DNA from 3 places in the Ralstonia sp. SA306 genome. Region 2 is predicted to be linked to each of the others. Evidence: predicted binding sites of a transcription regulator. Region 2 holds the regulator's gene; each other region holds the start of a gene.
What was found. The regulator FNR, encoded in region 2, switches genes on or off when oxygen is low (the NO sensors DNR and NnrR bind a similar motif). The targets are predictions, from matches to a motif close to TTGATNNNNATCAA.
Positions count from the first base shown of each region.

Region 1 (10,305 bases), 1.7 Mb from region 2:
ACGGTGCCCGATGCCGACTTGCGCGCCACCTTGCAGCACGCCGTGCTGCGACCACCGACCGAAGCGCCCGTCGCCTGAGGCAAGACGAGATGGCCCGATGAACGACCGATTTGATTTGCCGTCCGCGCCGTTCGACCTCGAAGGCCATCTCGCCCCTTACGCCGCACATTCAGCGCAGACGCGCGGCCGCGTGCACGCCGAGCCGCCCTCCACCTCGCGCACCGAGTTCCAGCGTGACCGCGATCGCATCATCCACAGCACCGCGTTTCGGCGCCTCGAATACAAGACGCAAGTCTTTGTGAACCACGAGGGCGACCTGTTCCGGACGCGGCTCACGCACAGCCTGGAGGTCGCGCAGATTGGTCGTTCGATTGCGCGCAGTCTGCGCCTGAACGAAGACCTGGTCGAAGCGGTTTCGCTGGCACACGATCTGGGTCACACGCCATTCGGCCACGCTGGGCAGGACGCGCTCAACGACTGCATGAAGCCGTATGGCGGCTTCGAACACAACCTGCAGAGCTTGTTGGTGGTCGATCGGCTGGAAGAGCGCTACGGCGGTTTCGATGGCCTGAACCTCACGTTCGAGACGCGCGAGGGCATTCTCAAACATTGCTCGCGCAATAACGCGGCCACGCTTGGTGACCTGGGGCGGCGCTTTCTCGAAGGTCAGCAGCCCTCGCTGGAAGCCCAGCTTGCCAATCTCGCTGATGAGGTCGCGTACAACAACCACGATATCGACGATGGCCTGCGCTCCGGCCTGATTACGCTGGAGCAACTCGAAGGCGTACCGCTGTGGGCTATCCACCGGCGTGAAGCCGAGGCCGCGTTCCCGGATGTCAGCGGCCGGCGCCTGATCAACGAAACCATTCGCCGCATCATCAACGCGCTGATCGTCGATCTGATCGGTACCACGCGTGCCGGCATTGCTGACGTTGCGCCGCAATGTATCGATGATGTGCGTGCCGCGCCGGCGCTCGTTGCCTTCTCCGAGCCGATGCGTGAAGAGGCGCGCGCGCTCAAGCGCTTCCTGTTTGACAACCTGTATCGGCATTACCTCGTGATGCGCATGGCCGCGAAGGCGCGCCGCATCATCGACGATCTGTTCCGCGTCTTCATGGAAGACCCGCGCCTGCTGCCGCCGCAGTACCAGGCGAAAGCCAACCCCGAAGAGCAGCCGCGCTGGATTGCGCATTACATCGCTGGCATGACGGATCGTTACGCCATCAAGGAGCATCGCCGCATCTTTGCCGTGGATGCGGTTTGAGTAACGGCAGTAACGGTCGAGCCGCTATCCGATCGCCTGGCTCCCAAGCGATCTGAAACCAGATCAAAATCAAACGCCCAAAAAAAATGCCCGGCCGCCCCAACGCATGCCGGGCCGAACGCGCCAACCACCGCCGACGAGCGCCCCCGCCGTCGACGGCCCCTGCGGCACGTCGGTAAAAGGCGATCAGGACAGTGTCAGTTCGCTGATCGCCCTCCCTTAAAAGCGATAACCCAGGCCGACGCCCAGCAGCCATGGGTCAACCTTGACCTTGCTGATGGTCTGGCCGGCCATCTTCACGTCGGCGCTGATCCAGGTCTTCTTCAGGTCGACGTTGAAGTAGAGGCGTTCGGTCAGGCGATAGTCGAAGCCGACCTGCAGCGCGGGGCCGAAGCTGTTCTTGCTCAGGTCCAGAGAACCAACGCCGGGCACCTGCAGATTTACATTCGAGATGCGCGTGTAGTTGATGCCAGCGCCCACGTACGGCTTGAAGCGCGACTCGGGCGTGAAGTGGTACTGCATCGTCAGGATGGGCGGCAAGTGGCGGAAACTGCCGATCTTGGTCGGGCCGCCCAGCGCGCTTTGCATGACCGTGACGTCCTGTTGTTGCGGGTAGGTCAGGATCAGTTCGGCCGCGAGGTGTGGCGTAAAGAAGTACGAGATGTCCAGCTCGGGCAGGACCTTGTTGTTGATCTGAATGGCGTCAGCCGGAATGGCCAGTGCGGGCACCGCGTCGGATTTGTTGGCGGCTGTCAGATTGACGGCGCGCAGACGCACCATCCAGTTGCCGGTGGCCGGCGCCAAATCCGTGCTCTGCGCAAAGGCGGTTTGGCTGAATCCGGCGGCAAGCATTCCGGCGGCTACAGCAACAGCGGCTAGGCGGTGAAAAGCCATGAATCGCTCCCTCTCGTGTCGTCTCGTGATGTGATGGGAGCCAGTCTCGCGGGGAAGTCGCTTGGCCGGTTTGCTCGGGATCAAGTTCTCCCTGTCGTCGATAGCGCGTAGGGCCACCGATTTGACGGCACGCAAACTCTGCCGTCGCCCCTCGACGACAACCGGCATGCAAGCGTTTGCCCACTGAAAAGTGGGGACAGATTCGTCGGCTTCGGGCTACGATGGCGCTTTTCGCCGCATGTCTTTTCCATGGCCCGCCTGCCTCGCCTCAGTCCCACCGATGTCCCTGTGCACGTGTTGCAGCGCGGCAACAACCGCCAGATCGTTTTTCGCGGCGACGACGACTACGCGTTCTATCTCGATACGTTGCGCATGGCCGCACGCGAGCACGACTTCGCCGTCCATGGTTTCTCGCTGATGCCGAATCACGTCCATCTGGTGGGAACGCCCAAGGTGGCGGACAGCCTTTCGCGCACGCTGCAGGCGGTCGGACGGCGCTATACGCGGTACTTCAACGCCGCCGCTGATCGCAGCGGAACGCTATGGGAAGGGCGTTTCCGCTCGACCGTACTGGACCCGACCGAATGGGTGCTGCCGATACTGTTGTATGTGGAATCCAACGCGGTGCGCGCGGGCCTGGTCAGCACGCCGGAAGACGACCGATGGAGCACGTATCGGCATCATGTGGGTATTCAATCCATTCCGTGGGTGAGTGACCACTATTGCTACTGGCGTCTTGGCAACACGCCTTTCGAACGCCAATCGCGCTATCGAACGTTGTGGCATGAAGGTCTGGGTTCAGACCAGCTTGCGCAGATTCGCCAGCATGTGCACAGCGGCTGGCCACTCGGAAACGAGGCGTTTCTCGCGACACTGGCGCGCGCCGGCGGCCGCCGCGTTGCGCCCCTGCCGAAGGGGCGACCGCCTCGCCAACCCGCAGAAGTGGGCGCGGAGGACAGCGCGCGCACTGAATAGTAGGGTGGCGGGGCCGTCACGCACAGCCTCATCACTGCGCTCGAATTTAATCTGTCCCCACTAATAAACCCGCACTGTTGTCGTGCATTTATTAATTTACTCCGACCCCATTTAAAAACTTTTGCCTGTTACAGGCTGCTCTTTTATATTCGTTCCACCCCGCATTCATGGTGCGGCGCGCCATTGCTTGTCTGCCACCGCATCCGCACGATCGCGAGGGCCTTCTACGACGGCGCGAAGTACCCACAACCTCGGAAGATCGCCGTGGAACAACATTCCTTCCCCGCCGCACCGTCGGCCCAGGGTCTGTACGACCCGACCAATGAACATGACGCTTGCGGCGTCGGCTTCGTCGCTCACATCAAGGGCAAGAAGAGCCACGAGATCGTCCAGCAGGGTTTGCGCATCCTGCATAACCTCGACCACCGAGGCGCGGTCGGTGCTGATCCGCTGATGGGCGACGGCGCGGGCATCCTGCTGCAGATTCCCGACCAGTTCTTCCGTGAAGAAATGGCGAAGCAGGGCATCAACCTGCCGCCGGCCGGCGAATACGGCGTCGGTATGATCTTCCTGCCGAAGGAGCACGCGTCGCGCTTGGCCTGCGAACAGGAACTCGAGCGCACCGTGCGTCTGGAAGGCCAGGTCGTGCTGGGTTGGCGCGATGTTCCGGTCGACAAGACCATGCCGATGTCGCCGACGGTCCAGAAGACCGAGCCGGTGATCCGCCAGATTTTCATCGGGCGCGGGCGCGACATCATGACCACCGACGCGCTGGAGCGGAAGCTGTACGTGATCCGCAAGACTGCCAGCCACGCCATCCAGGCACTCAAGCTCAAGCACGGTAAGGAATACTTCGTGCCGTCGATGTCGGCGCGCACGATCGTCTACAAGGGCCTGCTGCTGTGCGAACAGGTGGGCCGCTATTACCAGGACTTGGCAGACCCGCGTACGGTGTCGGCGCTGGCGCTGGTGCACCAGCGTTTCTCGACCAACACGTTCCCGGCCTGGGAGCTGGCGCACCCGTACCGCATGGTTGCGCACAACGGCGAAATCAACACCGTCAAGGGCAACGTCAACTGGATCAACGCGCGTACGGGCGGCATCTCGTCGCCGGTGCTGGGCGATGATCTGCCGAAGCTGTGGCCCCTGATCTATCCGGGCCAGTCGGATACCGCATCGTTCGACAACTGCCTCGAACTGCTGACGATGGCCGGCTACCCGTTGGCCCAGGCGATGATGATGATGATTCCGGAAGCGTGGGAACAGCACACGCTGATGGACGACAACCGTCGCGCCTTCTACGAATACCACGCCGCGATGATGGAGCCGTGGGACGGCCCCGCCGCCATCTGCTTTACCGACGGCCGCCAGATCGGCGCAACGCTCGACCGTAACGGCTTGCGTCCGGCGCGCTATTACGTGACCGACGACGACATGGTCGTGATGGCCTCGGAGGCCGGCGTGCTGCCGATTCCCGAGTCGCGCATCGTCAAGAAGTGGCGTCTGCAGCCGGGCAAGATGTTCCTGATCGACATGGAGCAGGGCCGCATCATCGACGACAAGGAACTCAAGGACAACCTGGCCAACGCCAAGCCCTACAAGAGCTGGATCGATGCCGTGCGCATCAAGCTCGACGAGCTGGACGCGAAGCCCGAAGACGTGGCCGCCGAGACCAAGCCGGCCGCCAAGCTGCTGGACCGCCAGCAGGCCTTCGCCTACACGCAGGAAGACGTCAAGTTCCTGATGACCCCGATGGCCGCCAACGGCGAAGAGGCCGCAGGCTCCATGGGTAACGACAGCCCGCTGGCCGTGCTGTCGTCCAAGAACAAGACGCTTTACAACTATTTCAAGCAACTGTTCGCGCAGGTCACGAACCCGCCGATCGACCCGATCCGCGAAAACGTGGTGATGTCGCTTGTCTCGTTCATCGGGCCGAAGCCGAACCTGCTTGAGCTGAACAACATCAACCCGCCGATGCGTCTTGAAGTGAGCCAGCCCGTGCTGGACTTCAAGGACATGGCGAAGATCCGGAACATCGAGCACTACACCGGCGGCAAGTTCATGGCTTACGAGCTGGACATCTGCTACCCGGTGGCGTGGGGCAAGGAAGGCATCGAGGCGCGCCTGGCCTCGCTGTGCGCCGAGGCGGTTGACGCGGTCAAGTCGGGCTACAACATCCTGATCGTGTCGGACCGTGCGGTCGACGAGAAGCAGGCTGCCATTCCGGCGCTGCTGGCCACGTCCGCCATCCACCATCACCTGGTGGAGAAGGGCTTGCGCACGAGCACCGGTCTGGTCGTCGAAACGGGTTCGGCCCGCGAAGTGCACCACTTCGCGCTGCTGGCCGGCTACGGCGCAGAAGCCGTGCATCCGTATCTGGCGATGGAGACGCTGGCCGAATTGGCGCCGGGTCTGGGCCTGACCGCCGAGAAAGCCATCTACAACTTCACCAAGGCGATCGGCAAGGGCCTGCACAAGGTGATGTCCAAGATGGGCATCTCGACGTACATGTCGTACACGGGCGCGCAAATCTTCGAAGCAATCGGCCTGTCGCGTGAACTGGTCGACAAGTACTTCCACGGCACCGCATCGAACGTGGGCGGCATCGGCATCTTCGAGGTGGCCGAAGAAGCGCTGCGCTTGCACCGTGACGCCTTTGGAGATGCACCGGTGCTGGCGAACATGCTGGACGCTGGTGGCGAATACGCCTACCGCATCCGCGGCGAAGAGCACATGTGGACCCCGGATTCGATCGCCAAGCTGCAGCACGCGACGCGCGCGAATTCGTACCAGACGTACAAGGAATACGCGAACCTGATCAACGATCAGAGCAAGCGCCACATGACGCTGCGCGGTCTGTTCGAGTTCAAGGTGGACCCGGCACGCGCGATCCCGCTGGAAGAAGTGGAATCCGCCAAGGAGATCGTCAAGCGCTTTGCTACCGGCGCCATGTCGCTGGGTTCGATTTCGACCGAAGCGCACACCACGCTGGCCGTGGCGATGAACCGCATCGGCGGTAAGTCGAACACGGGTGAAGGCGGCGAAGACGAGCGCCGTTACCGCAATGAACTGCGCGGCATTCCCATCAAGCAGGGCACGAAGCTGTCGGACGTGATCGGCCGCGAAGTGGTCGAGCGCGATCTGGAACTGCAGGAAGGCGATTCGCTGCGCTCGAAGATCAAGCAGGTGGCGTCGGGCCGTTTTGGCGTGACGGCGGAGTACCTGGCTTCGGCTGATCAGATCCAGATCAAGATGGCGCAGGGCGCCAAGCCTGGCGAAGGCGGCCAACTGCCCGGCCACAAGGTGACGGACTACATCGGCAAGCTGCGTTATGCGGTGCCGGGCGTGGGCCTGATCTCGCCGCCGCCGCACCATGACATTTACTCGATTGAGGATCTGGCGCAGCTTATCCACGACCTGAAGAACGTGAATCCGCGTTCGGACGTGTCGGTCAAGCTGGTGTCGGAAGTGGGCGTGGGCACTGTGGCTGCAGGTGTCGCCAAGGCCAAGGCCGATCACGTGGTGATCGCGGGCCATGACGGCGGAACCGGCGCTTCGCCGTGGTCGTCGATCAAGCACGCCGGCACGCCGTGGGAACTGGGCCTGGCCGAGACGCAGCAGACGCTGATGCTCAATGGCCTGCGCAACCGCATCCGCGTGCAGGCCGACGGCCAGATGAAGACCGGCCGCGACGTGGTAATCGGCGCGCTGCTGGGCGCGGACGAGTTCGGCTTCGCCACTGCACCGCTGGTGGTCGAGGGCTGCATCATGATGCGCAAGTGCCACCTGAACACCTGCCCGGTGGGCGTGGCGACGCAGGATCCGGTGCTGCGCAAGAAGTTCTCGGGCAAGCCCGAGCATGTGGTGAATTACTTCTTCTTCGTGGCCGAAGAAGTGCGCGAAATCATGGCGCAGTTGGGCATCCGCACGTTCAACGAACTGATCGGCCGCGCGGATCTGCTCGACACGAAGTCCGGCATCGAACACTGGAAGGCCCGCGGTCTGGACTTCGCGCGCATCTTCTATCAGCCGGCCAAGAAGGAAGGCGAGCCGTGCTACCAAGTCGACGTGCAAGACCACGGCCTGGACCGCGCGCTGGATCACCAGCTCATCGAGAAGGCCAAGGCTGCGCTGGAAAAGGGCGAGCGCGTGTCGTTCATCCAGCCGGTGCGCAACGTCAACCGTACCGTGGGCGCGATGCTCTCGGGCGAAGTGGCCAAGCGCTACGGCCATGAAGGTCTGCCTGATGACTCGATCCACGTGCAGATGCAGGGCACGGCCGGCCAGTCGTTCGGTGCGTTCCTGGCGCACGGTGTGACGCTGGACCTGGTGGGCGACGGTAACGACTACGTGGGCAAGGGCCTGTCGGGCGGCCGCGTGATCGTGCGTCCGCCGCACGAGTTCCGCGGTGAGCCGACCAACAACATCATCGTCGGCAACACCGTGCTGTACGGCGCGCTGGCCGGTGAAGCGTACTTCAACGGCGTGGCCGGCGAGCGCTTCGCGGTGCGCAACTCCGGCGCCACCACGGTGGTGGAAGGCACGGGCGACCACGGCTGCGAATACATGACCGGTGGCACCGTCGTCGTGCTGGGCATCACCGGCCGCAACTTCGCGGCAGGTATGTCGGGCGGCGTCGCCTACGTCTATGACGAAGACGGCCTGTTCGACAAGCGCTGCAACACGGCGCAGGTCGCACTGGAATCCGTGCTGTCGGCAGCTGACCAGGAGAAGGCACATACCTCGGCGACTTGGCACAAGGTGAACGGCGAGCGCGTGCTAGACGAGCACCTGCTCAAGGCGCTGGTGGAAAAGCACTTCCGCTACACCGGTTCCGAGCGTGCCAAGGAGCTGCTGGCCGACTGGAACAACGCCCGTCGCCGCTTCGTCAAGGTCTTCCCGACCGAGTACAAGCGCGCCCTGGCCGAGATGTACGAGCGCGAACAGGAAGCCGGCCGCGAACAGATCGCAGCCTGATTCCCCTCGACTCGGCGAATGGTTGATCCGCGCGATCGGCCATTCGCCACCACCGAATACAACGCAACCTCACAAGACAGGCCCGACTGCCTGGCTAGCACGACTGTGCCAGCAGAGCAGCATCGGGTCAGGAAGGACACCATGGGCAAGGCGACCGGTTTTCTCGAATTTCCCCGCCAGAACGAGGCATACGAAGCGCCCGAAGCGCGCGTGAAGCATTACAAGGAGTTCGTGTTCGCGCTGGCGGACAACGAAGCCAAGATCCAGGGCGCACGTTGCATGGACTGCGGCATTCCGTTCTGCAACAACGGTTGCCCGGTCAACAACATCATCCCGGACTTCAACGATCTGGTGTATCGCCAGGACTGGAAGACGGCGATTGAAGTGCTGCACTCGACCAACAACTTCCCTGAGTTCACGGGCCGCATCTGCCCGGCGCCGTGCGAAGCGGCTTGCACGCTGGGCATCAACGAACTGCCGGTGGGCATCAAGTCGATCGAGCACGCCATCATCGACAAGGCCTGGAAAGAAGGCTGGGTCGCGCCCCAAGTGCCGAAGCACAAGACCGGCAAGACCGTGGCCGTGGTCGGCTCGGGCCCTGCGGGCATGGCAGCTGCGCAGCAACTGGCGCGCGCCGGTCACGATGTGACGCTGTTCGAAAAGAACGACCGCATTGGCGGCCTGCTGCGCTACGGCATCCCCGACTTCAAGCTGGAAAAGGCACAGATCGACCGCCGCATGCAACAGATGGAAGCCGAGGGCGTGACCTTCCGCACCGGCGTGATGGTGGGCGACAAGACGGTTCCGGCTGGCATCACCAACGACGCGCGGGAGATGATCTCTGCCGACGACATCCTTAAGCAATTCGACGCCGTCGTGCTGACGGGCGGTTCGGAAGTGCCGCGCGATCTGCCGGTGCCGGGCCGTGATCTGGACGGCGTGCATTACGCGCTGGAATTCCTGATCCCGCAGAACAAGGAAGTGGCCGGCGATGCGCCGAACCCGATCCGCGCCGATGGCAAGCACGTCATCGTGATCGGCGGTGGCGACACGGGCTCGGACTGCGTGGGCACGTCCAACCGCCATGGCGCCGCGTCGGTCACGCAGTTCGAACTGCTGCCGCGTCCGCCCGAAGAAGAGAACAAGCCGCTGGTGTGGCCGTACTGGCCGATCAAGCTGCGCACGTCGTCGTCGCACGACGAAGGTTGCGAGCGCGACTGGTCGGTTGCCACCAAGGCGCTTATCGGTGAAAACGGCCGCGTGACGGGCCTCACCGGTGTGCGCCTGGAGTGGAAGGACGGCAAGATGGCCGAAGTTGCAGGCAGCGAGTTCACGCTCAAGGCCGATCTCGTGTTGCTGGCGATGGGCTTTACGAACCCGGTCGGCGGCGTGCTGGATGCCTTCGGCGTGACGAAGGATGCGCGCAACAATGCGCGTGCCGCCACCGAAGGCGACAACGCCTACGCCACCAACGTGCCGAAGGTGTTCGCCGCCGGTGATGTGCGCCGCGGCCAGTCGCTCGTCGTGTGGGCCATCCGGGAAGGCCGCCAAGCCGCCCGCTCGGTCGACGCGTTTCTCATGGGCCATTCGGAACTGCCGCGCTGACCACGCGGTTGACCGGATGACTCAGGCCCGCCTTGGCGGGCCTTTTTATTTGTGACGCACGTGTTTTGGCGCGCGCGTCATGCCTCATGGTTTACGTCGACATGGTTTACATGAGTGCAGGGCGGACGGGCGGATTTCTAGAATGAGATCTCCTCGTGATCCCAATCCCAACCTGCCTCATGCGACCTCGTGCCCGCAATGTGCGTGCTGATGTGTCCCACGCGCCCGATGTGCCGCATATGCCGGACCGGCAGCGGCGGCGGGCGCTTGCGTGGCTGGGTGTGCTGCCGGCAATGCTGACGTCGCCCGCGCATGCATTGCTGCAAGGGTATCCCTCGCAACCGCTGCGTCTGGTCGTGCCGGCGGCGGAAGGCAGTGCGTTTGATGCGCTCGCCCGGGCACTGGCGACGCAACTGCAACAGCAGGTCGGCCGCGAGGTGGGCGTCGAGAATCGCCCCGCAGCCAATGGCATGGCCGCCGGTGAGGCCGTTGCCCGCGCGCCATCTGATGGCCATACGTTGCTGCTTCAACAGACCACGTTCGTCGCTCAGCCCGCGCTGGAACCAGCGTCGTATGACCCGCTGCGTGAC
Region 1 covers NZ_CP096451.1:77,823-88,127, forward strand. The annotation lists gene aroB (3-dehydroquinate synthase) at 1-78, shown strand, start outside; gene M1D44_RS00410 (deoxyguanosinetriphosphate triphosphohydrolase) at 98-1,264, shown strand; gene M1D44_RS00415 (OmpW/AlkL family protein) at 1,484-2,158, opposite strand; gene M1D44_RS00420 (transposase) at 2,408-3,133, shown strand; gene M1D44_RS00425 (glutamate synthase-related protein) at 3,398-8,110, shown strand; gene M1D44_RS00430 (glutamate synthase subunit beta) at 8,252-9,715, shown strand; gene M1D44_RS00435 (Bug family tripartite tricarboxylate transporter substrate binding protein) at 9,895-10,305, shown strand, end outside.
Region 1: a site for FNR is predicted at 2,229-2,242, ahead of M1D44_RS00415 (OmpW/AlkL family protein). Genes of this name have one in related genera too.

Region 2 (10,305 bases):
GGTCTGGCCGCCAGCCTTGCCCTGCGGTTTGCCATTGTGGTTCGGCTGCTTGCCACGACCGCCGGCATTCTTGCCGCCAGCGCCTTCCGTACGTTCGCTGCGCTCGGCGCGTTCCGCCGGTTGGCCTTCGCCTTGACGGCGACGGTTCTTGCCGAAACGGCCGCGCGGACCACGTCGCTCCCCCTGGCTTTCTGCTGGCGCCTGTTCTGCCGGAGCAGCACCTTCTGCGGCAACGGTCGCCGGCTCACCAGCCGCTTCTTTCGGCTTGCGTGCCCGTGGCGCGCGGCTCTTGCGCGGTTGCGCAGGCTGGCCGGCGTCCGCACTACCCGCCTCAGCAGCTTCCCCCTCAGGGCGGCCGTCCTGCTGCTGGCGGCGCGAAGCCACAAGGTTGCGCAAGCCTCGGCGCAATCCCTTGCGACGAGGCGCGGCCTCAGTCCCATCACCGCCGTCTTGTCGCGGCGGCTGAGCGTCGGCGTCGGCCGGCATACGTGTATCCATGGAGTCTGACTGGGTGCTCACAACGTCTTCAAAAAATCTAGGGGTTCAGACCATGCACCGACTGTGCGGCGGGCATGGCGTCACGAATGTTCATTGGCGGGAGCCGCAGGCGGCTCGATCGGTGTTTTGTACTCGTCTTCAGTTGCAACCTCGATCGCATTCACTGTTTGCGACTCGGTTTCCAGCGCTGGCTCGCCACCCGCCGCAACCTCAACGGGCTGCGCTGGCGTTTCAGCAATTGCCTCGACGGAAGCCTCGGCAACGGGCGATCCGGCAGAGTCCTCCACCGAAGCCGCTACGCTCTCAGCACCTTCCGGCGCGTCGTTGACCATCGCCGTCAGCTCTTCCACCGCAATTGCACCGCCCTCGAATTCGATGGCGCCCTGCTCCAGCAGGCTCGCCTGCGCCTGGGCGCGGGCATCTTCAAGCGGCGGCAGTTCGTCCAGCGAACGCAAGCCAAGGTCGTCGAGAAACTGCTTGGTCGTCGCATACAGCGCAGGGCGGCCTGGCACGTCGCGATGACCGATGACCTCGATCCAGCCGCGGTCTTCAATCTGCTTGATGACCTGCGTGTTGACCGTCACACCGCGAATGTCTTCGATATCACCGCGGGTGACCGGCTGGCGATAAGCGATGATCGCCAGCGTTTCCATCACGGCGCGCGAATACTTTGGCGGCTTTTCCGGATGCAGGCGATCGAGATACACGCGCATTTCCGGGCGGCTCTGCAGGCGCCAGCCCGAGGCCAGCGCGACCAGTTCGACACCGCGATTCAACCAGTCCTGGCGCAGCTCTTCGAGCAGCACACGGATGGTGTCTGCGGAAACATCTTCGTCGAACAGCTTGCGCAAGTCATTGACTCGCAACGGGTCCTGCGCGCAGATCAGCGCGGTTTCGAGGACGATCTTCGCCTCTTGGGTATTCATCGGGTTGAGCGGCTCGTCATTGCTCGCGCGCGGCCAGTCGCCGTCACGCTTGAGGTTTGTCGTCCCGCCGCGAAGCACGCGGCATTTCTGAATGCTGTTGCCCGCCCGGGCCCGGCACGCGAAGGCCAATTAATTCAATTGGACTCTGCACCAAAACGCAGTGGTTGTGCCCGTAAAGTAGGGCCGGAGGAGCGAGTTGATCCGGTGCCGGTCAGGCACCACAAGGGCAATTTCTTCCGCCGCCATGGGAACGGATACTGCACCGGACGACTACCAAGAAGAACGGCAGCCTGCCCGAATCGACTGTCCAGGGTGACTCTACCGCTGGATGGCATCGCTTGGCGCCGCGCTTGGGATTGTTGATTTGCGCGGGTGGCGAATCGAATTGTTGTCGATTGTAGGGCAATTTCCAGCAACGCCGCAACCGGGAAGATGCCCTAGCCACCCATCCCAGGCCGGATGGCAATTTCCGCGCGCCTTAAACACCTACAGCACTAGACAGAATCCGTGTGCGTTAAGCATCTCTGGCAACCAGATTGCGTGAACCAGCCCCCAGACCCCAAACCCGGCGATGGCGATGCCGGCCGCGCCCCGCGCCCATCGCTGGCGCGACAGCCCGCGCAGCCACCCAGCCAGACCAGACATCATCAGCAGGTTGGGCAGCGTACCGGCACCAAAAGCGAGCATGACCACGGCCCCGGAGGCGGCGTTGCCCGCCAACAACGCCACAGCCAATGCGCCGTAGACCATGCCACACGGCACCAGCCCCCAGGCCATGCCAGTGAGATAGCGGCGTAGTAACGGCGACTGACGTTGCAGCCTACTTCCCAGCGTGGCGGCCCCTCGAGACAGGCCACCTGCCACGCGGCCAAGCAAGCGCTCAAGCCACACACTGCGCCACGCATCCCCAGCGGAACGAACAAGCAGCAAAACCCCGTAGGCGACCAGCAATGCGCTAGCGAAGGCAAACAAGCCGCGTTGAATCGGCAGCCATTGCTGGCGCCAGACAGTCGCGCCCATCGCACCCATGATTGCGCCCAGCAACGCATAGGTGGTCAGCCGGCCGGCATGCATGACGACCTGCTCAAACCATAGCCGGCGACGGGACACGATCCGCACCGCCACAGCTCCACGTTCGGCCGCGAGTGCGATACCGCTGCACATCGCCAGACAATGCACACCACCGAGCAATGCAATCAGGAAAACGCTCAGAAGCGCTGCGGCACTCATCTTTCTGACGCTCTCTTGATATGGACCAAGGTTTTCGTTTTACTGTTGCGAACTAAGCGTAATCGACGCGTTTTGCCGCATCGGAAATGTCCGAGGACAAGAAGGTCGCCGTTATAATAAGCTGCAGCAGCATCACAAGAATTACTCATTTCACTTTCCCGAAATTCAGTCGCCCCCACCCGTGCTCACTCGAATCGCACTTACCGATCAAGCCTCGCGTTGCTCCACCTGCGTACTAGGGCAAATCTGCCTGCCGGTGGGAATGAACTCGGACGACGTGCGCAAGATGGACGATTTGGTCAGCGAGCGCATCCGCATTAAGAAGGGGCAATCGCTCTATTCCTTGGGCGAGCCGCTGGAAGCGGTTTATGGCATTCGTTTCGGCACGCTCAAAACCCATCTGACGCTTGAAGACGGTCGACACCAGATCACGGGGTTCCACCTGCCGGGTGAAATCGTCGGGCTCGATGGCATTGGCGACATGCGCCACGTGTCGGACGCCACCGCGCTCGAAGATACCGAAGTCTGCGTGGTGCGCTACGACGAGTTGCAGCACCTTTCGCGCCGGCTGCCTTCGCTGCAGCATCAGTTCCTGCGCATCATGAGCAAGGAGATTTCGCAGGATCATCTGATGCTGCTCACGCTGGGCTCCATGCGTGCGGAGGAGCGTCTCGCAGCGTTCCTACTAAACCTCTCGAAGCGTTCGGCCCAGCGTGGATATTCGTCGACCGAGTTTGTCCTGCGGATGAGCCGCGAAGAACTCGGCAGCTATCTTGGCCTGAAGCTCGAAACGGTCAGCCGCCTGTTCTCGCGCTTTGCCGAAGCGGGTCTCATCCAGATCCGCCAACGCCACGTCAAGCTGATCGACCTGGCCGGCCTGCGCCAGGTCATGAGCGGTCAGGCGGCCTAAGCTGCCCTCCATGGCGCCCGCTCAGACGAGCGGGTGTTCATGCGCTTCCAGCTTGCCAATGCCCGGTGACACATAGAGCGTCAGCGCGCTCGACAATCCGCACAACAACCAGAACACAAAGAACGACACGGTGTAGACCGCTTGGGCCGACACCGTGATCTGCTCGCCGAAAAAACGCAGGTCTGCGGGGTCGACCACCGCGAAGACCACCAGCTCAGCCAGCGCGGCCGACAGAAATGCCGGCCACAGAATCCACATCAGCAATCGACGCTTCATCGGGCCTCCGTGTGAATGGCATGCGCCGGCGTGAGGACCGTCTTTTCAACGACCAAACCGCGCCGCACGACGTTGTCATGAATAACAGCGTCGGGATGCGACACCGCCAGCCAGATTGTGACGCCGCAGCCGACCATGGCGACGAACGGCCCTGCCATCAGCAGCCACGGCCAGGGCTCGCGCCACCAAGGACGGGCCTGTGCGGAAGATTGCGTTGCGTGCATCGTTGCCTCCTGTTGGGGATGCCGCATCAGCGCGGCACGATGAAGCTCGACGGTTCGCGCAGTACGAGGCTGTCGCTACCGCTGTCTGCATGGATGACGAAACGGATTTTGTGCGAGCCGGGGGCGGCATCGTCGGCCGGCCGGCGTACGCGCACTGGCAGCAGTCGGTTAGCCGCCGGCGGCAGTTCCAATGTGGTCGACTCGCCGCGACCGCCTTCCACGTCCAGTTCCGGCATGCCCTCTGCGGTGATGGTCACGCGCATGGGGTGCTCGGAGGCGTTCATCAGTTGCAGGCGATAAACGTTCTCGATCTTGCCGCCATCCACTTCACGCGCCAGTGCACCACGATCACGAATGACGTCAACCTTGAGTGGCTGCCGCATGGCCAACGCCACGATGAACCCGGTGAAGAGCACCAGCATGATCCCGGTATAGATCAGCACACGCGGACGCAGCAGATGTCGCCGGGCTTCCTTCGGGCTGAGCCGATCAAGCATCGCGCGTTCTGACGTGTAGCGAATCAGACCGCGCGGGTAGCGCATCTTGTCCATGACCTGGTCACAGGCGTCAATGCAAGCACCGCAACCGATGCATTCGTATTGCAGCCCTTGACGGATGTCGATGCCGGTCGGGCACACCTGCACGCAGATGCTGCAGTCGACGCAAGCACCCAGACCCTGAGCTTCGAAATCGGCGTTGCGCGAACGGCTGCCGCGCGGCTCGCCGCGCTGGGTGTCGTAAGTCACAACATAGGTATCGGGATCGACCATCACGCTCTGGAAACGAGCGTAGGGACACATGTACCGACAGACTTGCTCGCGCATGAAACCGGCGTTGCCCCACGTCGCAAATGCGTAGAACAGCATCCAGAATGTCTGCCAAGGACCGAGCGACAGCGTCCAGGTCTCCATGCCCAGATCGCGGATTGGCGTGAAGAAGCCCACGAAGGTGAAGCCCGTCCACAGCGCGATGAGGATCCAAGCCGAATGTTTTGCGGCCTTCAGGCGGAATTTTCGCAGGCTCCAACGCTCACCGTCGAGGCGGATGCGCGCGAAGCGATCTCCTTCGATGTGCCGCTCGATCCACATGAAAATCTCGGTGTAGACCGTCTGCGGACAGGCATAGCCGCAAAAGAGCCGCCCCGCCACCGCCGTAAATAGAAACAGCGCCAGCGCCGACAGCACCAGCAGCAACGTCAGATAGATGACATCCTGCGGCCACAACACGAGGCCAAAGAGGTAGAACTTGCGTGCGCCCAAGTCGAATAGCACTGCTTGGCGACCGTTCCACTGGAACCACGGCAAGCCATAAAAGATGGCTTGCGTGGCCAGCACCAGCCAGACGCGCCAACGCGCAAAGGCGCCGGTCACGGCGCGTGGATAAATCTTGCGCCGGACCTCATAGAGCATCTGCTCGGTGGGTGCGTCTTCGGCGCCCGCCGCCGCAGTGGCGGGCGTCATCGGGCGCCAGGCTGGTTCTTTGTCGCTCATTGCGCGTGACTCGTATTGCTATTCGACAGACCCCATACATAGGCCGCCAGCATGCGGATCTTCTCCGGCGAGAGCAGGTTCTCGTGCGCCGGCATCGTGTTGTCACGACCCTTGAGAATGGTCTCGACGATGGTTGCTTCCGAACTGCCGTACAGCCAGACGCGGTCGGTCAGGTTAGGTGCGCCAAGTGTCTGATTGCCCTTGCCGCTTGCCGTGTGGCAGGCCGCGCAGACCGACTTGAACGTCGGTTCACCACGCGCTGCCTTGATCGGGTCGTAAGACAAGCCCGACAGCGAGCGCACGTAGTTGGCCACGTTGACAGCCTGGTTGCCATCCACCACAGCAGCCAGCGATGGCATGACACCGTGACGCCCCTTGGTGATGGTGGTCAGGATCGTCTCGGGCTCGCCGCCGTACAGCCAGTCGCTGTCGGTCAGGTTCGGGAAGCCCTTCGAGCCGCCGGCGTCGGAGCCGTGGCACTGCGCGCAGTTGTTCAGGAACAGGCGCTGGCCGATCTCATGGGCCTGCGGGTCGGCGGCGATCTGCTTGATGTCCATGCTGGCATAACGCTCATAGACCGGACGGACCTGTGCATCGGCTGCAGCGCGCTGCGCGGCCAATTCGCCCCGTGTCGAGAAACCGAGGGCGCCGCCGTATGAACCCAACCCCGGGTAGAGGATCAGGTACCCCAACGCAAAGATGCACGACAGCAGGAACATCCACATCCACCAGCGTGGCAGCGGGTTGTTCAGTTCGCGCAGGTCGCCGTCCCATACATGGCCGGTGTCCTCGCCCGCGCTATGACCGGGCGCAATCTGAATGCGCCTCTGCGAAAACAGCAACCAGACACACCACACGATGCCAACCAAGGCGATCGCTGCGATGTAATACCCCCAGAACTCCGAAATGAAGTCGCTCATGATTCTGTGTCCTTATTGATGCGGGCGCGACGCGTCTGCGCGCGCACCGGCGACCTCGGCCTCATCGGGCAGCAGGAACGGCAGCATGGCCGATTCCGCATTCGCAGCGCGGCGATGCGCGGAGAATGCCCACCAGGTAATGCAGACGAACAACACGAGGAAGACGGCAGTCGCAATTGCACTCAGCATGGCCATGGCTTACTCCTTGGCTGCAACGGTGGCAGGCGCAGCAGCCGGAGCGACAGCCACGTCCCGGACGTTACGCAGCTCCACGCCAAGGCCTTGCAGATAGGCGACCACGGCGTCTTCTTCCGTTTTGCCTGCGAGTTGCTCGCGTGCCCCGGCAATCTGGGCATCCGTGTACGGAACACCCAGCTGACGCAGGACATGCATCTTCTTTTCGATGTCACTGTTGTCCAGCGGCGTCTTCGAGAGCCACGCATATGACGGCATGTTCGACTCAGGCACCACTTCACGCGGATCACGCAGGTGGATGCGATGCCAGTCGTCCGAATAGCGCTGCCCAACGCGCGCCAGATCCGGGCCCGTGCGCTTGGAACCCCACAGGAACGGGTGATCGAACACCGACTCGCCAGCCAGCGAATAGTGGCCGTAGCGTTCGGTCTCAGCGCGAAGCGTACGCACTTGCTGAGAGTGGCAGCCAACGCAGCCTTCGCGGATGTAGATATCGCGCCCCGCCAGCCGCAGCGGCGAATACGGGGCGATGCCCTTGACCGGTTCAGTGGTCGAATGCTGGAAGAACAGCGGCAAGATCTGCACCAGGCCGGCAATGCTGACGACGACGAGCGTCATCACGATCAGCAAGCCGATGTTCTTTTCCAGCGTCTCGTGCGAGAAAAACTTGTTGGATTGATTGCTCATGTTCCCCTCCTCACTGAGCCGCGACCATCGGGGTCTGGGCCGATTGAGGAATCGGTGCATCGATTGCCTTGCTGCCCTGGATGGTCTTGAACACGTTGAATGCCATCAGCAGCATGCCGCCCAGGAAGCACAGGCCGCCAGCCAAACGAATCAGGTAGAACGGGTACGTTGCCTTCACCGCTTCGACAAAGCTGTAGGTCAGCGTGCCGTCAGCCTCGGTGGCGCGCCACATCAGGCCCTGCATCACGCCGGCTACCCACATGGCAGCGATGTAGAGCACCACGCCGATGGTCGCCACCCAGAAGTGGACCTCGATCAGGCGCGTGCTGTACATCTTCTGCTGGCCGAAGAGGCGCGGGATCATGTAGTACATCGAGCCGATAGTGATCATTGCCACCCAGCCCAGGGCGCCGGAGTGCACGTGGCCGATCGTCCAGTCGGTGTAGTGCGACAGCGCATTCACGGTCTTGATGGACATCATCGAGCCCTCGAACGTCGCCATGCCGTAGAACGACAGTGCCACCACGAGGAACTTCAGGATCGGATCGGTGCGCAGTTTGTGCCAGGCACCCGAGAGGGTCATGATCCCGTTGATCATGCCGCCCCACGATGGGGCCAGCAGAATGAGCGAGAACACCATGCCCAGCGACTGCGCCCAGTCGGGCAGCGACGTGTACTGGAGGTGGTGCGGACCCGCCCACATGTAGGTGAAATTCAGCGCCCAGAAGTGGACGATCGAGAGGCGATACGAATAGATCGGACGCTCGGCCTGCTTGGGCACGAAGTAATACATCATGCCCAGGAAGCTGGTGGTCAGGAAGAAGCCCACTGCGTTGTGGCCGTACCACCATTGCACCATCGCATCCTGCACGCCGGCATAAGCCGAGTACGACTTCCACATCGACACCGGCAACTCAGCGTTGTTGACGATGTGCAGCAGCGCAATCGTGATGATGTAGGCGCCGAAGAACCAGTTGGCCACGTAGATGTGCCGGGTCTTGCGCTTGACGATTGTGCCAAAGAACACGATCGCGTAGGCCACCCACACCACGGTGATCAGGATGTCGATCGGCCATTCGAGTTCGGCGTATTCCTTCGAGCTTGTGTAGCCCAGCGGCAGGGTGATGGCGGCTGCCACGATCACTGCCTGCCAGCCCCAGAACGTGAAGGCGGCGAGCTTGTCGGAAAGCAGGCGCACCTGGCAGGTACGCTGCACGATGTAGTAAGACGTCGCAAACAGAGCGCTGCCGCCAAACGCAAAGATGACGGCATTCGTGTGCAGAGGACGCAGCCGACCATAGGTCAGCCAAGGCACCCCGAAATTCAGTTGCGGCCAGATCAACTGGGCCGCGATCAGCGCACCGACCGCCATACCGACGATGCCCCAGACGATCGTCATGATCGAGAACTGGCGAACAACGCGGTAATTGAAGGTCTGGGTGGGCTGCAACGCGCTGGACGATTGCATGCTTGCTCCCCGAGAGTGTTGGTTTGATAGGGTCATGTTAAGAATGGGGCGACATTCGAGTCTTGATGTGCGTCAAGGCACCCCAGCCAACGTGGTCAAGTAGTTCCGTCCCGCGACATTGCGTCACGCGCCGGGGTATCAGGGTCCAGCAGAATCGATTCAGCAGGCGCCTTGAGATCGTCGTACTGGCCCGAGCCGACGGCCCACCACAGCACCCCGACAATCGCCACCACCAACATCAGCGACAGCGGAATCAGCAGGAATAGCGTTTCCATTTCGGCTCCTTAAGCGGCGCGCGACAAACGCCACGCATTGAGCGCCACCAGCAACGACGACACCGACATGCCGATGCCCGCCACCAGCGGCGACAACCACCCCAGCGTGGCGAGCGGAATGCTGATCGCGTTGTAGGCGAAAGCCCAGCCGAGGTTCTGGCGCACCACGCGCAACGTGCGACGGCCAATCGACACGGCCTCGCTAATGGCAAACAGGCGAGGCTCGGTGAGGATGGCATCCGCGCCGGCCTGGGCCAGCGGCGCACCCGACCCAATGGCAATGGAGACCTGCGCCTGCGCGAGCAACGGCGCATCGTTGATGCCGTCGCCGACGGCCAACACGCGGGCGCCGTCTGCCTGCAGCTTGCGCACGTAGGCACGTTTGTCTTCGGGGCTGGCGCCGCCCACGGCGCGGTCGATGCCAAGGCGGTTGGCCCACCAGTGCACGGTCTCAGGCGCATCGCCGGAAACGAGATGCAAGCGCAATCCTTGTGCGCGCAACGCACTCAGGCATGCAGGCGCATCGGCGCGTGGCGTATCGGCCAGCGTGAAGCGCGCGAGCGGTTGGCCATCACGGCCGAGCCACACCGACGTGCATGCGGCCGCTGGCGGCACCTCCTCCATCGGCGCTTCCGTGCCGTAACGAATGGAAGCAACCGGCTGATCTGCGTAGTGCGCGACCGCGAACGACTGCGTGCCAAGACGCACCAATTGGTTATCAGCCACGGCATACACGCCCTGCCCTGGCACGTTGGTCACGCGCCCCAACGTTGGCAACGACATTTCAGCGGAGGTGGCGGCGCGCAACGACTGGGCAATCGGATGATTCTCGGATTGCTCCATCGCGCATGCCAGTGCGAGGCAGTGCTCGGCATCCACATCGGCGAAGGTCTCGATGCTCAGCAAGCGCAGACGCCCCTCGGTGAGCGTACCGGTCTTGTCGAGCAGCACGTCCGTCACGGCTGCCAAGCTCTCGATGGCGTGGCCGCGCGTGACCAGCACACCGCGCCGTGCCAGGGCACCACTCGCCGCGGCCAGCGCAGACGGCGTAGCCAGCGACAACGCGCAGGGGCAACTCACCACCAGCACCGCCACGGTGACGGCAAACATGCGTGTCGGATCGATCCACCACCACGCGATCGCCGTCAGCAGCGCCCAGCCGAGCAGCATTGCCACAAAGCGCCCGGCCACACGATCGGCGAGTTC
Region 2 covers NZ_CP096451.1:1,742,570-1,752,874, forward strand. The annotation lists gene M1D44_RS08365 (pseudouridine synthase) at 1-486, opposite strand, end outside; gene scpB (SMC-Scp complex subunit ScpB) at 579-1,424, opposite strand; gene M1D44_RS08375 (sulfite exporter TauE/SafE family protein) at 1,911-2,654, opposite strand; gene fnr (fumarate/nitrate reduction transcriptional regulator Fnr) at 2,836-3,564, shown strand; gene M1D44_RS08385 (hypothetical protein) at 3,586-3,840, opposite strand; gene M1D44_RS08390 (FixH family protein) at 3,837-4,064, opposite strand; gene ccoG (cytochrome c oxidase accessory protein CcoG) at 4,091-5,554, opposite strand; gene ccoP (cytochrome-c oxidase, cbb3-type subunit III) at 5,551-6,474, opposite strand; gene M1D44_RS08405 (cbb3-type cytochrome oxidase subunit 3) at 6,487-6,669, opposite strand; gene ccoO (cytochrome-c oxidase, cbb3-type subunit II) at 6,673-7,356, opposite strand; gene ccoN (cytochrome-c oxidase, cbb3-type subunit I) at 7,367-8,824, opposite strand; gene ccoS (cbb3-type cytochrome oxidase assembly protein CcoS) at 8,920-9,099, opposite strand; gene M1D44_RS08425 (heavy metal translocating P-type ATPase) at 9,109-10,305, opposite strand, start outside.

Region 3 (10,305 bases), 890 kb from region 2:
CGGTGTCGGCGGTTGCGTGGTCATGTTGCGCGTCGCTGGGCTGCAGCACGGCCAGCGGCTGGCCCTCGCGCACCGTTGCGCCCTCCTGAGCGCAGACCTGCAGCACGCGTCCGGCCGCGGGCGCGATGACGACGTGCTCCATCTTCATCGCTTCAATCACAGCGAGCACCTCGCCGCGTACGACCGTGGCACCGGCTTCTGCGTGGATCTGAATGAGCGCGCCATCCATTGGCGCGGTGAGGACTTCGGCGTCGTCAGGAAGCTCGTCGACGAATGCTGTTGCAGGCGTGACGTCAGTGGCTGCGATCGACGTGGCGTGCAGCGCGGGATGGGCTTCGCCATTGCCAGCGGCCAACTCGGCGAGCTTCGCATCGAGGAACTGCGTGTGCACGGCGTTGGCTTGCACGTCGGCATTGTGCAGCAGGTCTTGCAGCAGCCGCTTGTTGGTGGCCAGTCCTTCGATGCGGAACTCACACAGCGCGCGGTACGTCTGTGCCAGCGTCTGCGCATACGTGCCGTGCGGCGCGTGGACGATCAATTTGGCCAGCAGCGAATCAAAGCGCGGGTTCGGACGGTAGCCCGCATAACCGCAGGTGTCGACGCGCACGCCGGGGCCGTTGGGTGGTTCGAATGCGGTGAGCGTGCCGGTGGATGGATGCGGTTGTCCGGACGCATCGATGGTCTCTGCATTGATGCGCACTTGCACGGCATGGCCGCGCGGTGCGATTGGCCGAGCAAGCCCCAGGTCGGTGAGCGAGGCACCTTGCGCCAGGGCCAGTTGCGTCATCACCAAGTCAACGCCCGTCACCATTTCCGTGACGGTGTGCTCGACTTGCACGCGCGGGTTGGCTTCCATGAAGTAGAACGTGGCGTGCGGCGTGCCCGCGCCTTCCACGAGGAACTCGAACGTGCCGATGCCGCTGTAGCCCGCCGCTTTGGCGAGTGTGACGGCAGCGTCAGCGATGCGCGTGCGCAGGGCGTCGTCCAACGCGGGGCTGGGCGCGATCTCGATCAGCTTCTGGTGACGGCGTTGCAGGCTGCATTCACGCTCGCCGAGATGCATCACGTGGCCATGTGAGTCTGAAACGATCTGGATTTCGATATGGCGCGGCGCAGGCACCAGCGCTTCCACATAGACGTCTCCGCTGCCCGGTTGGCCACCACCCGCGGCGGTGGCTTCAGAGACGCAACGCGCATACGCGTCGGCAATCGCCTGCGCATCGTGCACCGCGCGCATACCGCGTCCGCCGCCGCCGGCCACGGCCTTGATCATCATGCCGTGCGAGGGCGGCAGCGCGGCGAAGAAGGCGCGCGCATCTTCAAGCGCGGTCGCGCCTTGCGTCCCGCTGACGATGGGAATGCCGGCCTCGTGCGCAAGTGCCCGCGCACGTGCCTTGTCGCCGAAGAGGTCGAGCACGCGCGGTGACGGTCCGATGAACTGCACTCCGGCCTGTGCGCACTGGCGGGCGAAGGCGGCGTTCTCGCTCAGGAAGCCATAGCCGGGATGAACGGCATCGGCGCCGACGGCGCGTGCAGCCGCGAGGATGGCTGCACCGTCGAGATAGGCGCGCGGGCCGGTGCCAGGCAAGGGCACGGCTTCATCGGCGCGTAGTGGGTGCAGCGCGTCGCAATCGTCTTCGGAATAGACGGCGACCGAGGGCAAGCCCATCGTGGCGGCCGCGCGGGCAATGCGGATGGCGATCTCGCCGCGATTGGCGATCAGCAGTTTGCGAAACGTCATGGAGCAGGCGTGGGTTAGAGCTGTTCAGCGAGTGGTGCAAGATCCTGCTTGCGCACCTTGCCGGTGGCCGTGAGCGGCAGCGTGTCGACGATGCGCACGACGGGCACCTTGTAGATAGCCATGTTCTCGCGACACCAATTGGTAAGGGCGGCGTCATCCAATGTGCCGACGGCCTCGGGCCGCAGCATCACGAAGGCGACGGGAAGCTGGCCGCGTTGTTCGTCGGCGCGGCCCACGACGGCAGAACCGAGGATGGCCGGATGCTTGCCGAGCATGGCTTCGATCTCCGCCGGGAAGACGCTCATGCCGTTGACCTTGAGCATCTCCTTGCGGCGGCCGAGATAGTGGACGTAACCCTGTTCGTCGATGCAGCCGATGTCGCCGGTGTGGAACCAGCCGTTGCGCAGGGTTTGCGCCGTGGCGTCGGGCTTGTTCCAGTAGCCTTTGAGCAGCGTCGGTGTGCGCACGCAGAGTTCGCCTTCGGCGCCGATCGGCATCAGTTCGTGCGTGTCGAAATCGCAGATCTTGAAATCGGTGCCCGGCACCGGCAACCCGACGAAAATCGGTTGCGATCGCAGGTCGAAATCGTCGTCCTGCATGCCGACCGTGAAGCTGTTGCAGGTCTGCGTTTCTGTCATGCCCCAGGCGCTCTCGGCCATCATCGAGCCGGTCAGTTCGCGCCATGCACGGCGGTACTCGGGGTTCAGCTTTTTCACGAACGACGACACGCCCGTATGCCGCAGCGAACGTAAGTCATACGCATGCACACGAGGATGCGCCATCACCTCGGCCGCGCTGTCGACAAGCATCGAGCCGTTGGTCACGCAGTAGCGCTGCACGCCAGCCATGAAGGCCTCCGCATCCCAGCGAGCGAGCAGCACAAGCGGCACGCCAAGGAAGGCTGGGAAGATCAGCCCGGTGTTTTCGCCGGCAATCCAGAACTGCGGATAGAAGCTGAGCATGACGGTGTCGGCATCCGCGCGCAGCGATACGGCCGAGAACGCGGCAGCCATGTCCACCATGTCACCCTGCGAGTGGATGCAGCCCTTGGGCAGCCCCGTCGTGCCGCCGGTGTAGTTGAGCGCAGCAACCGCATCAAGCGAACCAGGCGGGAGAGGGATCGGCGTGGTCTGAGCCAATGCGGGCAACAAGTCGATTGCATCGCCGCAGGTCAGCGGCGGCTCGGTCAGCATTGCCGGGAGCGGCAGCGTCGGCTGTGCGGGGAGCACGTCTGCGTAACGGGTGACGAAGAGGTGCTCGATCGATGTTTCGGCGCGCACGTCACGCACCAGCGGCATGAGGCGATCCAGCGTGACGATGGCCCGCGGTGTGGCGTCGCTCAGCGCATGCATCAACTCCGCTCGCTGCGATAGCGGGCTGATCGGCACATACACGGCGCCCAGCTTGAGAATGCCGAAGAACACCACATTGAATTGCGGGCAGTTGGACAGGAATACCGCAACGCGGTCGCCCGCGCCAATGCCGTGTTGCGTGAGCAGCGCGGCGAAACGGTCGGAGAGATCGTCAAGCTGGGCGAACGTCGTGTCGTGCCCGTAAAAGTGGATGGCCGGCTTGTCTGGCGTGGTGCGCGCCCAGTGCCGCAGATAGTCTGTGAGGGCAGCGCGCCCGATCGGGTAATGCGGCTCGCGGGGGGTATCGACCGGCCATGCGCGCGCCCAGAGCGCGCGAACGCGGCCGAGATACTCGGACTCGTCCATCGACAAAGCTTGTCTCCGTTGGATTGTGCAGTGCGTGCGCACGGCGGCGCCGCACTATCTATACTGGAAAGTAATTTTTTATACCAACGGGTAAGAATATAGAAAGCGTTCTTTGATGCGTCAAGCATTTGAGCGCGATGATGTCGCCAAGATGCGCGTATGCCACGGCGCATACGCGGGCGACATGCGAAAATATGCGCCATGTCCACCGTCCGCAAATCCGCCGTTTCCGACGTGCAACCGTCTGCTGAAACCGAGGCGCCCGAAGCCCCCGGCGTCGCACCGCCGGCCACGCGCCCGCACATCGCCGAGCGGCAGGAGGCCCGCCGCCGGCAGATTCTCGACACAGCCGCGCAGCTCTTCTTCACCAAAGGCTATGCCGGCATGACGATGAGCGACCTGTGCAACGCGCTGGGCGTGACCAAACCGGCGGTGTACTACTACTTCACCGACAAGTACGAGATTTTCGACATTCTGTGCCGCGAGGCCGCGCAGGACTGTCTGTCGGCGATCCGGGAAACGGCCGATCAGGCCCTACCCGTGCGGGAGCGCCTGCAGGCGTGTCTGCTGGAAATGGCTCGCCGTTGCATCGACTGCCACTACGCCGCAGCACTGACGTATCGCGATCGGCAATACCTGCGCCCCGAAACGGTGGAATGGCTGCACGGCATGTCGCGGGCGTATTACCGCGATCTCTATGCGCTGCTCGATGAGGGCAAGCGCGCCGGCGTGTTCGACTTTGGCGATGCGCGCGTCGCCGCGCACTCGATGGGCGGTGTGATGGGCTTCATGTACACGTGGCACGATCCATCGCGCATTGACGCCGGCGTGCTGGCGCACGAGTTGTCGAGCGCCATGATGAAGATCATTCTGCCGGCCGCCCCAAGCCCAGCAACTAAACCCGCGTCCTGAGCGCCGCGCCAGCAGTTGCGCTCGGCAAGACGGGGAGGCGGAAGATCTCCGGCGTCATCAGGTCGATGCCGCAATCGAGCGTTTCCACCCAATCGATGAACCGCTTGACCATGGCTGGCCCGCGAAACGGCTGGCCGTGCTGCGGCACGATCCATTCGATGTCCAGCCCGCGCACCATCTGCGCCCATAGCCGGCACACCCGGTTGCCGCTCATGTAGCGGCGGTGGAAGGGCGCCATCAGCGGCAGGTGCGCGTCAAAATCTTCCACGGGCTTGGCGGCCACGTTGGCGTGCACCATCGACGCCCCCAGATCGCCCGAGAACAGGATGCGCGATACCGGATCGTAGAACTGGAAGTTGCCCTCGGAATGCAGGAAATGCGCCGGCACCGCCAGCAGATGTGATTGCCCCAGCGGAATCGCCATGCCCGTATCCGGGATCGGCACGATGCGGCCCTCGGTTTTGCCGACCGTGCAGAAATGCGGCAGAAAACGCTCCCACACGCGCGAGATCAGGATGTCGCAGCTCGAGCTCGTCAGCCACCGTCCCGCCGAGGCGACGATATCTGGGTCTGCATGCGAGGCCAGCACGTAGTCGAGCTGCTTGGGCGAAAAGTACCGGTTCATCGCCAAAAACAGCGCGTTGTAGGTCATCTGACCCCCTGGGTCGATCAGCGCGCCGTGGCCGTGATCGACGATCAGGAATTGGTTTGTCTGCACCGGCAGGTCGTCGTGATCGTCGACCAGGTCGGAAAACATCAGGCAGACATGCTCGGGCGTTTCATAGAGCGTCGTGACCATGGGAGAGGGCGGGCGCGGTTGGAATGCTCCGATGGTCGCGCAGGGCGTGGCCGCCACACTTGATCCGTGTCAAGGCCGGTGTGACGCCGGCATTGGCCTGGGTGGCCGATCATCCGGCCCCGGCTGGGTCTCACGTGATAAACTCTTGATCTTTAACGCTTTGCGCGAGCCGCACGCGGGTTTTCCGCTTGGGTCTGGCGCGCCGCCATGCCAACCGGCATGCCGCATCTCCCCCTATGAATACTGCAACGATGTCTGAAGCGTCAGAAGCGCCGGCCAATGAATCGGTGACATTCGACAGCTTCGGCCTGCATCCGGACGTCCTCCGCGCGCTGACCGAAAGCGGTTACACCAAGCCCACGCCCATCCAGGCTGCCGCCATCCCGGTGGTGACTGCCGGCTGCGACGTCATGGGCGCCGCACAAACCGGCACCGGCAAGACCGCCGGTTTCTCGCTGCCGATCATCCACAACCTGCTGCCCGACGCCAATACGAGCGCATCGCCTGCGCGCCACCCGGTGCGAGCGCTGATCCTCACGCCCACGCGCGAGCTGGCCGACCAGGTGTACGACAACGTTGCCAAGTACGCGAAGTACACGGCGCTGCGCAGCGCGGTCGTTTTCGGCGGTGTCGACATGAACCCGCAGACGGAGCAACTGCGCCGCGGCGTGGAAATCCTCGTTGCCACGCCGGGCCGTCTGCTCGATCACGTGCAGCAGCGCAGCGTGAACCTGTCGCAGGTGCGCATGCTGGTGCTGGACGAAGCCGACCGCATGCTCGACATGGGCTTCCTGCCCGACCTGCAGCGCATCATCAATCTGCTGCCGGCGCACCGCCAGACGCTGCTGTTCTCGGCCACGTTCTCGCCCGAGATCAAGAAGCTGGCCGCCAGCTACCTGCGTCATCCGCAAACCATTGAAGTGGCGCGCAGCAACGCCACTGCAGAAAACGTCCGCCAGGTCATCTACACCGTGCCGGACAACCACAAGCAGGCCGCGCTCGTGCACCTGCTGCGTCAGCGCGCAGAGCAAGGCCTGCCACGCCAGTGCATCGTGTTCTCCAACAGCAAGATCGGCTGCTCGCGCCTGGCGCGAGCCCTGGAGCGCGAAGGCATCAACGCCAACGCCATCCACGGCGACAAGACGCAGACCGAGCGCATGCAAACGCTCGAAGCGTTCAAGCAAGGTACCGTGGATGTGCTGGTCGCCACCGACGTGGCGGCGCGCGGTCTCGACATCTCGCAGATGCCGTGCGTGATCAACTTCGACCTGCCGTTCAACGCAGAAGACTACGTGCACCGTATCGGCCGCACGGGTCGTGCAGGCGCCTCCGGTGACGCTCTGTCGCTGTTCGCCCCGGGCGATGAGCGTTTCCTGGCCGACATCGAAAAGCTGATTAAGCGCAATTTGCCGCGCGAACAACTAGCCGATTTCGATCCGACCGGTGAACAGGCTCGTGACCGTGAACGCCGCGAGCGCGACGAAAAGCGTGCCCGCAGCGAAGTCCGCCGCTCCCGCGAGCGTGAAGACCGCAACGGTGCCCGCGTGTTGGATCACACGATCGTGCGCCCGCCTTTCCGCCCATCGGACGACCCGTTCTTCAATCGCCCGTACGAATCGTCTCTGCCAGCGGAATCGGCAGAAACTGCCAAGCCAGCGCAAGCGACCGGGCATCCGCGTACCGCCAAGCGCCCGATCGCGGCGCTGCTCGGTGGCGTGCCGCGCAAGCGTTAAGTCAGTCGACTGAAAACGGCGGCGCTCCTGCCGCCAGGGTCAATTGCCTCAGGCCGTTTGTGCCAGGCGATTGGCCCATGCCGGGACGGCGTCTCGGTAAAACCCCTCTACATCCCCCGCACGAATCTCCAGCCCCAGGTGCTGCGCCGCTTCTGTTAGCGCGGCCAGCGGTTGACTGCGGTTGATGGCGCGCGCGCCCGTCTGCTTGCTGAGTTTCTCGCCGTCGGCGTTCACCACCACGGGCACGTGCAGGTAGCGCAACGCCGGCAGCCCGAGCAAGCGCTGCAGGTAGATCTGGCGCGGCGTCGAGTCGAGCAGGTCGGCGCCGCGCACGACGTCCGTGATGCCTTGGGTGGCATCGTCCACCACCACCGCAATCTGGTACGCCCACATGCCGTCGGCGCGCTTGAGCACGAAGTCGCCTACGGCTTCAGCCAGGTTCTGGCATTGCGTGCCCTGCCAGCGGTCGTTGAAGCAGATGGTAGCGGCGTCGGCATCCGGCACCCGCACGCGCCAAGCGCGCGGCGGGCGGCCGTGGAGCCCGTTGCGGCACGTGCCGGGATAGATCAGGGTCTGGTGACGCACGTGCCCATTGGCGTCAATGCTGGTGACGGAATCCGCAATCTCGCGGCGCGTGCAGCCGCACGGGTAGAGGCTCCCGATTGCTTGCAGTTGCTCGAGCGCCTGTTCAAAGCGTGACAGGTGCGCGCTTTGCCACTGTGGGACCTCGTCGGGAATGAGCCCGAGTGTATCCAGTGTGGCGAGGATGTCGCGGTCGGCGCCGGGCACGTTGCGCTGAAAATCGATGTCTTCAATGCGCACGAGCCACGTGCCGCCGTGTACGCGTGCATCCAGCCAGCTTGCCAGCGCGGTGACCAGCGAGCCGATATGCAACGGCCCCGTGGGCGATGGCGCAAAGCGGCCGCGGTATTGGCCGCGCGACGACGTGGTGGATTCCGGAAAATCGAGATTGGCTTGGGACAACGCAACGCTCCAGGCGCAGAAGTCGATGGCGCTATTGTGCGCGATTTGTCCGTACGAGGCGCCTACTGCATCATCAGGGCCTGCCCCAGGCGCGGGTCTTCCAGCTTGTCGACCCACCATTGCAGCGCCTTGCCGCGCATGTTGTTGCGCCAGGCAACCTGAAACGTGCCGGCACGCTTGTCTTCGGTGGTTTCCTTGGCGATCAGTACGCCGGAATCCAGATACGGTTGCGCCAGCGGCACCGGCAACCAGCCGCAGCCCAGGCCACGAATCTGCGCCTGCACCTTGTCAGCCATGGACGGCACCACCAGCGTGTCCTGTCCGGCCATCACGCCGATGGTGCGTGCGGGCAGATTGCGTGACGTATCTCCCACGGCAACGATGCGATGCCGGGTGATGGCGGTTGCAGGCAAAGGCTCCTCCATGTGCGCCAGCGGATGATGTGCCGCCACCGCAAACACAAAGGGAATGTTGCCCACCGTGCGTGTCTGAATGCCCTGTACCTGCATCACCTGCGCCGGCCCGATCAGCAGATCCGCGCGGCCTGAGAGCAGTGCGTCCCACGTGCCGGCCAGAACCTCACGGCTGAAGCGCAGTCGCGTGGCGGTGTTCTCCGCGTAGAAATCCTGGATGACTGGCATAAGTGCGCGAAAGTGCACGAGATCGTCGACTACGATGGTCAGTGTGGCTTCCCACCCGGTGGCGAGGCGTTTGACGCGGCGCGCGAGTTCGTCGGCGGCCTGCAGCAGGTGACGGCCTTCGTCGAGCAATGCGCGGCCAGCGGGCGTGAGTTCCGCCCGATGGCGGCGGCGGTCAAACAGCAGGACATCGAGATCGTCTTCCAGCTTGCGCACCACATATGTCAGCGCCGACGGCACTTTGCCCAGTTCGTGCGCGGCGGCGGCAAAGCTGCCCTTGCGTTCGATCGCGTCCAGCACTTCCAGAGATTCCAGCGATAGCGCCATGTTCAGAATTTTTGATGTATTGAGTCAAAGCCATACCGCGAAACTATAGACAATCTGCGTACCATTCACACATCGACGCAGTAATTTGGATAGGAGATTCATCAAAATGATTGAAATCCGCCCCTCTCAAGATCGCGGTTACGCAGATCACGGCTGGCTCAAGTCGTATCACAGCTTCTCGTTTGCCGATTACATGGACCCGGAACACGTTCAGTTCGGGCCGTTGCGCGTCATCAATGAAGACCGCGTCGCCGCCGGTATGGGCTTTGGCACCCACGGCCACCGCGACATGGAAATCATCAGCTACGTGCTGGATGGTGAACTGGCGCACAAGGACAGCATGGGCAACGGCAGCGTGCTGCGCCCGGGCGACGTGCAACGCATGACGGCTGGGACAGGCGTGCGTCACTCCGAGTTCAACCACGCGCAGGATCAGACCACGCATTTCCTGCAGATCTGGGTGCTTCCCGCGCAGTTGAACCTCACGCCGGGCTACGAAGAACGCCATTTCGACGAGGCTGCCAAGCGCGGCAAGCTCGCCCTGATCGCGAGCACCGATGGTCGTGACGGTTCGGTGAAGGTGCATCAGGACATGGTGCTCTACGCCGGCAAGTTTGATGGCGCAGAAACTGCGTCCTTGCCCATTGCCGAAGGCCGCCGTGCTTACGTGCACGTGGTTCGCGGCAAGGTGAGCATCAACGGTCGCACGCTGGTTGGCGGCGACGCAGCCAAGCTGACGCAAGAAGAGGCCGTGACGCTCTCTGGCGGCGAAGACAGCGAAGTGCTGGTGTTCGATCTGCCGTAATGTTCGTGGCGCACGCTGTGTGCGCCATTTTTCTTTTCCGTTGTCCCCCGCGATACCCAACCCCAAGAGGATTCCCATGGCACGAGTTGCAGTCGTTTATCACAGCGGTTATGGCCACACCAAGAAGCAGGCAGAGGCCGTGTTTGCAGGCGTGCAAGGCGCCGGCGCCGAAGCGCACCTGATTTCGGTCACAGACGTCAACGACGACACGTGGGCGCTGCTGGCCGGCGTCGATACGATCGTCTTTGGCGCGCCGACCTACATGGGCGGCGTTTCGGGCGACTTCAAGAAGTTTGCCGATGCATCGTCCAAGGCATGGTTCACGGGCGCGTGGAAGGACAAGATCGCTGCGGGGTTCACGAATTCCGCATCGATGAATGGAGACAAGTACGCGTCGATCCAGTACCTGTGGACGCTGTCGCAGCAGCACGGAATGATCTGGGTCGGCACGGGCATGATGCCGGCCAACAGCAAGGCCGCCACGCGCAACGACGTGAATTACCTGGCGGGCTTTGGCGGCGCGCTGGCGCAATCGCCGTCTGATGCGAGCCCTGAAGAGGGGCCGTTGCCGGGCGACCTGGAAACCGCCAAGCTGTTCGGTGAGCGCATTGTTGCCATCACCAATCAGTTCGTGCGCGGCCGTCAGTA
Region 3 covers NZ_CP096451.1:850,490-860,794, forward strand. The annotation lists gene M1D44_RS04025 (acetyl-CoA carboxylase family protein) at 1-1,741, opposite strand, end outside; gene M1D44_RS04030 (AMP-binding protein) at 1,756-3,459, opposite strand; gene M1D44_RS04035 (TetR/AcrR family transcriptional regulator) at 3,661-4,371, shown strand; gene M1D44_RS04040 (oxygen-binding di-iron domain-containing protein) at 4,355-5,170, opposite strand; gene M1D44_RS04045 (DEAD/DEAH box helicase) at 5,422-6,903, shown strand; gene gluQRS (tRNA glutamyl-Q(34) synthetase GluQRS) at 6,952-7,887, opposite strand; gene M1D44_RS04055 (LysR family transcriptional regulator) at 7,950-8,852, opposite strand; gene M1D44_RS04060 (pirin family protein) at 8,959-9,657, shown strand; gene M1D44_RS04065 (flavodoxin family protein) at 9,734-10,305, shown strand, end outside.
Region 3: a site for FNR is predicted at 5,230-5,243, ahead of M1D44_RS04040 (oxygen-binding di-iron domain-containing protein). Genes of this name have one in related genera too.